2 linked regions of the Aquibium oceanicum genome follow. Each later gene encodes a partner of the first gene's protein in a complex. Links are inferred from orthologs where the notes say so. Each region holds a gene or a part of one and is shown in the gene's direction. Other genes may lie near its edges.

Region 1 (3,296 bases):
CAAGGCCTTCGACCGCCTCATCGATCTCACCATCGAATACACCTCCGAGCGCAACGCCTTCGGCAAGTCGATCCTCGACAACCAGGTGGTGCATTTCCGCCTGGCGGAACTGCGCACCGAGGTCGAGGCGCTGCGTGCGCTCGCCTGGAGCGCGGTGGAGCAGTACGTCGCCGGCAGCGACGTGACGAAACTCGCCTCCATGGCCAAGCTCAAGACCGGGCGGCTGGCGCGCGAGATCTCCGATGCCTGCCTGCAATACTGGGGCGGCATGGGCTTCACCGCCGACAATCCCATCAGCCGCGCTTACCGCGACACCCGCCTCGTCTCGATCGGCGGCGGCGCCGACGAGATCATGCTCGGCATCATCTGCAAGCTGGAAGGCACCCTGCCGGGCACGGGAAACCGCGCGCGGAAGACCGACTGAGCCGTGGTGGCACGCCATCCGCCACCCTCCATTGCAACCACCGTGGAACCCTAAGGCTGCCGCTTCATTAAGCGAAACGCGCGCTGCGCGTCTCTCTTCTCGAAGGAACCACTATGGCCAAGTCCACCAAACAGTCGTCCAGCACGACCGCGACGATCCACGACCAGAAACTCGTGCGCGGCAATGGCGGCGAACTGCACCAGATCGCCGAGGGCGATACGCCCGTCATGACCACGGCGCACGGCGTGCCCGTGTCAGACGACCAGAACACGCTGAAGGCCGGCCCGCGTGGCCCGAGCCTGATCGAGGACTTCCACTTCCGCGAGAAGATCTTCCATTTCGACCACGAACGCATCCCCGAGCGCGTGGTGCATGCGCGCGGCTACGGCGCGCACGGTTATTTCGAGACCTACGAGTCGCTCGCCAAATACACCCGCGCCGACATTTTCCAGCGCGCCGGCGAGAAGACCCCGGCCTTCGTGCGCTTTTCCACCGTCGCCGGCTCCAAGGGCTCGTTCGACCTCGCCCGCGACGTGCGCGGCTTCGCGGTCAAGCTCTACACCAAGGAAGGCAACTGGGACATCGTCGGCAACAACATCCCGGTCTTCTTCATCCAGGACGCGATCAAGTTCCCCGACTTGATCCACTCCGTGAAGGCCGAGCCGGACCGCGGCTTCCCGCAGGCTCAGTCGGCGCACGACAATTTCTGGGACTTCATCTCGCTGACCCCCGAATCCATGAACATGATCATGTGGGTCATGTCCGACCGCGCCATCCCGCGCTCCTTCCGCTTCATGGAAGGGTTCGGCGTCCACACCTTCCGCTTCCTGAACGAGAAGGACGAGTCGACCTTCGTCAAATTCCACTGGAAGCCCAAGGCCGGGCTCCAGTCCGTCGTGTGGAACGAGGCCGTGAAGATCAATGGCGCCGATCCCGACTTCCACCGCCGAGACCTGTGGGACGCGATCCAGGCGGGCGATTTCCCCGAATGGGAACTGCGCGTACAGCTCTTCGACCAGGCCTTCGCCGACGGCTTCGATTTCGACGTGCTCGACCCGACCAAGATCATCCCCGAGGAACTGCTGAAGCCGATCCCCGTCGGCCGGCTGGTGCTCGACCGCATGCCCGACAACTTCTTCGCCGAGACCGAGCAGGTCGCGTTCATGACGCAGAACGTGCCGCCCGGGGTCGACTTCTCCAACGACCCGCTGCTGCAGGGCCGCAACTTCTCCTACCTCGACACCCAGATCAAACGGCTGGGCTCGACCAACTTCAGCCATATCCCGATCAACGCGCCGAAGTGCCCGATGCACCACTTCCAGCAGGACGGGCACATGGCGATGCGCAACCCCGTCGGGCGCACCAACTATCAGCCGAACTCGTTCGACGACGGCCCGCGCGAATCGCCCCGTCGCGGCTTCCGCTCCTTCGCCGAGCCGCTCGAGGGCGAGAAGGTGCGCCTGCGGGCGGAGAGTTTTGCCGATCACTACAGCCAGGCGCGGCAGTTCTTCGACAGCCAGACCGCGCCGGAGCAGAAGCACATCGCCATGGCCCTGACCTTCGAACTCTCCAAGGTCGAGACCCCGGCGATCCGCGAGCGCATGGTCTCGCATCTCCTCAACATCGACGAGGGACTGGCCGAGATGGTTGCCGACAAGCTCGGCATGAAGAAGCTGCCCAAGCCGGCCGACGCTGCGGTGACGCCGCGCACCGATCTCGACCCGTCCCCGGCGCTCTCGATCATCCAGAACGGCCCCGACAGCTTTGCCGGCCGCAAGGTCGGCGTCCTGGTCAGCCCCGGCGCCGACGCCGCGCTCCTGAAGAAGCTTCAGGCCGCGCTCCAGAAGGAAGGCGCGATGATGGAGGTCGTGGCGCCCAGGGTCGGCGGCGTCGAGGCGGCCGACGGCAGCTGGATCGAGGCCAAGCACATGATCGACGGCGGGCCGTCGGTCCTGTTCGACGCCGTGGCGCTGATCCTGTCGGAGGAGGGAGCCGAGCACCTGACGGGCGAGGCCGCCGCGCGCGATTTCGTTGCCGACGCCTTTGCCCACTGCAAGTTCATCGGCATCACCGCCCACGCCGCGCCGCTGCTTCAGAAGGCAGGCGTGGAGCCGGACGCCGACGAAGGAATGATCGACATCGGCGACGGCCAGAAGGCGATCGACGGTTTCATCGCCTCCTGCCGCAAACTGCGTCTCTGGAGCCGCGAGATGGCGGTCAAGCTGTAGCGGCCCCGACCATGTAGGAAGCGAAGGCGCCGGTGCAGAGCCGGCGCCTTCGTGCTTGTTCGGTGACCCGCGCGAAGTGTGCCGGTCAGTGCATCAGGCCCGCCGTGCGCAGGGCATCCTCGATGATCTTCTGGACGCCGGTCGCCTCCGCTGCCGGCTGATGCGTATCCCGCTTCGGCGCCGCGGCCTTCGTCGCATCCTGCCCGGTCGCATCGCGATGGGGCCGGGAGGCGGGCGACACGGCATCCGTTTCCCCTTCCGTCACGACCGCTTGCGCGATGCCCCAGAACCCGGCAATCCGCCGCGTCGACGAAATGCCGACGTCCAGCATGTAGGGTCCCACCGACCCCGGCCCGTCATGGCCGACCGGCGTGCCGTGGCCCATGCCGGCGATCATGTTGACCTCCAGCACCGCCTCGCCGGCGGCGTCGCACCAGACCTGCCGCGTCAGCCGGCCCGCCGTCTCCGAGCGGCTCGGGTTCGCGCCGAGCCCGTGCACCCTCTGCCATTGCGCCACGATGGCGTCGGCATTGGAGGGCGCCACGGTGTGGTCCGCCGTGCCGTGCCAGACCGAAATTCTTGGCCACGGCCCGCGATGGTTCGAGGCGCCGCGCAGTGCGCTCTGAAGCTCCTCCACCGATCCG
Region 2 (3,079 bases), 1.3 Mb from region 1 along the record:
CACTCGGCATCGACGCGCACGTCAACCCGCGCTCCGTGACGATTTCGCGCGTGCTCCAGCACGTGCGGCGCGGGCGCATCCGGGCGGTCCACAGCGTGCAGCGGGGTGCTGCCGAGATCATCGAGGCAGAGGCGCTGGAAACCTCGCCGCTGGTCGGATCGCCGTTGCGCGATCTCGACCTTCCCGACGGCATGCGGCTCGGCATCGTCTATCGCGACGGACAGGTGATCAAGCCGAGCGGCTCGCTGCTCATCCGCCCCGGCGACCGGGTGGTGATCTTCGCCATGGCGAACGCGGTGCGCCAGGTCGAACAGATGTTCCGCGTCAGTCTCGAGTTCTTCTAGAAGCGCGCCGGTCGGAGCCGAGGGGACAATGCCGAGAATTTCCTACGTGAACGGGCGCTACGTGCGCCATGCCGAGGCCGCGGTGCACATCGAGGACCGCGGCTACCAGTTCGCCGACGGCGTCTACGAGGTGTGCGAGGTGGCGCGCGGCTTCATCGTGGACATGAAGGGGCATCTCGACCGGCTCGATCGGTCGCTGCGGGAACTGGCGATGGACTGGCCGCTCGGCCGCAAGGCGCTGGAGGTTATCATTCGCGAGGTGGTGGCGCGCAACCGGGTGCGCGACGGCCTTGTCTATCTCCAGGTGACGCGCGGCGTTGCCCCGCGCGACTTCCTGTTTCCCAAGGATACCGCGCCGTCTCTCGTCGTCACGGCGCGCAAGGTCGATCCCGCCGTTGGTGCCAAGCGGGCCGGAACCGGCATCAAGGTGATCACCGTGCCGGAAAACCGCTGGGACCGCGTCGACGTCAAGACGGTGGGCCTCCTGCCCAACGTACTGGCCAAGCAGGCGGCCAGGGACGCGGGCGCGCAGGAGGCGTGGTTCGTCGACACCGACGGCATGGTGAAGGAGGGCGGATCCTCGAATGCCTGGATCGTCACGAAGGATGGCCGTCTCGTCACCAGGCCGGCCGACCACGGCATCCTGCGGGGCATCACCCGCACAACGCTGTTCGAGGTCGCCGCCAAGCTCGGCCTCGCGATCGAGGAGCGCGGCTTCACGGTCGCGGAGGCGAAGGACGCCCGGGAAGCCTTCATCAGTTCGGCGACGACCATCGCGATGCCGGTGGTCGAGATCGACGGCCATGTGATCGCTAACGGCCACCCGGGTTCGGTGGTACTTTCGCTGCGCGAGGCTTTTTTTGACGTTGCGGAAAAAAGCCAAGCCTGATAACCGCATTGAGGGGGAGTGGGGCGAGCTATTGCGCCAACCCTTCCGAGGTGGGTAGTTTTTCGTACATTTGGAACGGGCGTTTACGTGTTGACGCCGTCGTGTACGGGGGACGGGGAACGGCGAAAGAAAAGAAAAATGGCGGAACGTTCGCAGAATCTTCAGGATCTGTTCCTGAATTCAGTACGCAAGAGCAAGAATCCTCTTACGATCTTCCTGATCAATGGTGTGAAGCTTACGGGCGTGGTGACATCGTTCGACAATTTCTGTGTTCTCCTGCGCCGCGACGGGCACTCGCAGCTCGTCTACAAGCATGCCATTTCCACCATCATGCCGAGCCAGCCGGTTCAGATGTTCGATGGCGAGGAAAGCAGCCGGGAAAGCTGATTGGACGCTAGCAATCCGGGCGGGCGCCAGCAGGGGGCGAAGGACCGGCAGGCCGACGAGGCACTGAAGGGCAAGACGGCGCGCGCCGCGATCGTCGTGCCCGTGCTGCCGCGATTTTCCCGCGAGGACGACGAGAGCAAGGCCCGTCCGCGGCTGTCGCGGTCTCCCGAAGCGCGCTTCGCGGAGGCGATCGGGCTTGCAAGGGCGATCGATCTCGATCCGGTCTACACGGAAATCGTGACGGTGAACGTGCCGCGTCCGGCGACGCTTCTTGGAACCGGCAAGATCGAGGAACTGGCCGAACACATCAAGCAGGCGGAAGCGTCGCTGGTCATCATCGACCATCCGCTGACCCCCGTGCAGCAGCGCAACCTCGAAAAGGCGCTGAACGCCAAGGTGCTGGACCGCACCGGCATCATCCTGGAAATCTTTGGCGAACGGGCGCGCACCAAGGAAGGCGCGCTGCAGGTGGAACTCGCCCATCTGAACTACCAGAAGGGCCGCCTCGTGCGCAGCTGGACGCACCTTGAACGCCAGCGCGGCGGCGCGGGGTTCCTTGGCGGTCCCGGCGAAACCCAGATCGAGGCCGACCGGCGCATCCTGCAGGACAAGATCACCAAGCTGAAGCGCGAGCTCGAAACCGTGCGGCGCACGCGCGAACTGCACCGCTCCAAGCGCCGCAAGGTTCCGTTCCCGGTGGTGGCGATCGTGGGCTACACCAATGCCGGCAAGTCGACGCTGTTCAACCGGCTGACCGGCGCCGAGGTGCTGGCCGAGAACATGCTCTTCGCCACGCTCGACCCGACCCTGCGTCGTGTGCGGCTGCCGCATGGCACGATCGTCATCCTGTCCGACACCGTCGGCTTCATCTCCGACTTGCCGACGCATCTGGTGGCAGCGTTCCGGGCAACGCTGGAAGAAGTGGTCGAGGCCGATCTCGTCATCCACCTGCGCGACATTTCCGATCCGGACACGGCCGCGCAGGCCGAGGACGTCGAGCGGATTCTCTCCGACCTCGGCGTCGACACCGCGCCCGACGGCAAGGTGGTTGAGGTCTGGAACAAGATCGATCAGCTGGACGCGCAAAACCGCGAGCGGCTGATGCAGCAGGCTGCGCGCGACCCGCAGGCGCCGCCCGTGGCGGTGTCGGCGATCAGCGGGGAGGGGCTGGAAAACCTTCTCGCCATCGTGGAAAGCCGCGTCTCGGGGGATCTGGAGACGATGACGGTGCAGGTCCCGCCGGACGGCCTGCGCCACCTCGACTGGATCTACCGGAACGCCGAGATCATCACGCGCAAGGACCTCGATGACGGCGGCGCGGAACTGACGATCCGCGTCACGCGCGCAACACGCGCCGAACTGGAAAGCCGGCTAACGACCGCTGGGCCGGCGCCGGAGTAGCGATACTACTCGGCCGCTTTCGCGCGCTGCCAGAGATCTTCCATCTCATCGAGCGAGG

What was found.
Region 2: the proteins of katE (region 1) and hfq are in contact, whole or in part, in a crystal structure (PDB 3VU3), measured with the Escherichia coli proteins. The link is inferred for Aquibium oceanicum from one-to-one orthologs.

The regions. Positions count from the first base shown.
Region 1 is NZ_CP018171.1:4,399,734-4,403,029, reverse strand. What follows is about bases 117-3,094. They hold katE (catalase), read left to right. Parts: upstream 117-537; coding sequence 538-2,652; downstream 2,653-3,094. Other genes in these bases: BSQ44_RS21490 (extracellular catalytic domain type 1 short-chain-length polyhydroxyalkanoate depolymerase), read right to left, coding at 2,738-3,094; BSQ44_RS21500 (acyl-CoA dehydrogenase family protein), read left to right, coding at 117-424. In the rest of the region: more of BSQ44_RS21500, read left to right, coding at 1-116; more of BSQ44_RS21490, read right to left, coding at 3,095-3,296.
Region 2 is NZ_CP018171.1:3,110,727-3,113,805, reverse strand. Bases 235-2,995 are described here. They hold hfq (RNA chaperone Hfq), read left to right. Parts: upstream 235-1,371; coding sequence 1,372-1,620; downstream 1,621-2,995. Other genes in these bases: hflX (GTPase HflX), read left to right, coding at 1,621-2,995; BSQ44_RS15200 (D-amino-acid transaminase), read left to right, coding at 373-1,233; trkA (Trk system potassium transporter TrkA), read left to right, coding at 235-344. In the rest of the region: more of trkA, read left to right, coding at 1-234; more of hflX, read left to right, coding at 2,996-3,021; mazG (nucleoside triphosphate pyrophosphohydrolase), read right to left, coding at 3,027-3,079. UniProt on the Escherichia coli protein: RNA chaperone that binds small regulatory RNA (sRNAs) and mRNAs to facilitate mRNA translational regulation in response to envelope stress, environmental stress and changes in metabolite concentrations.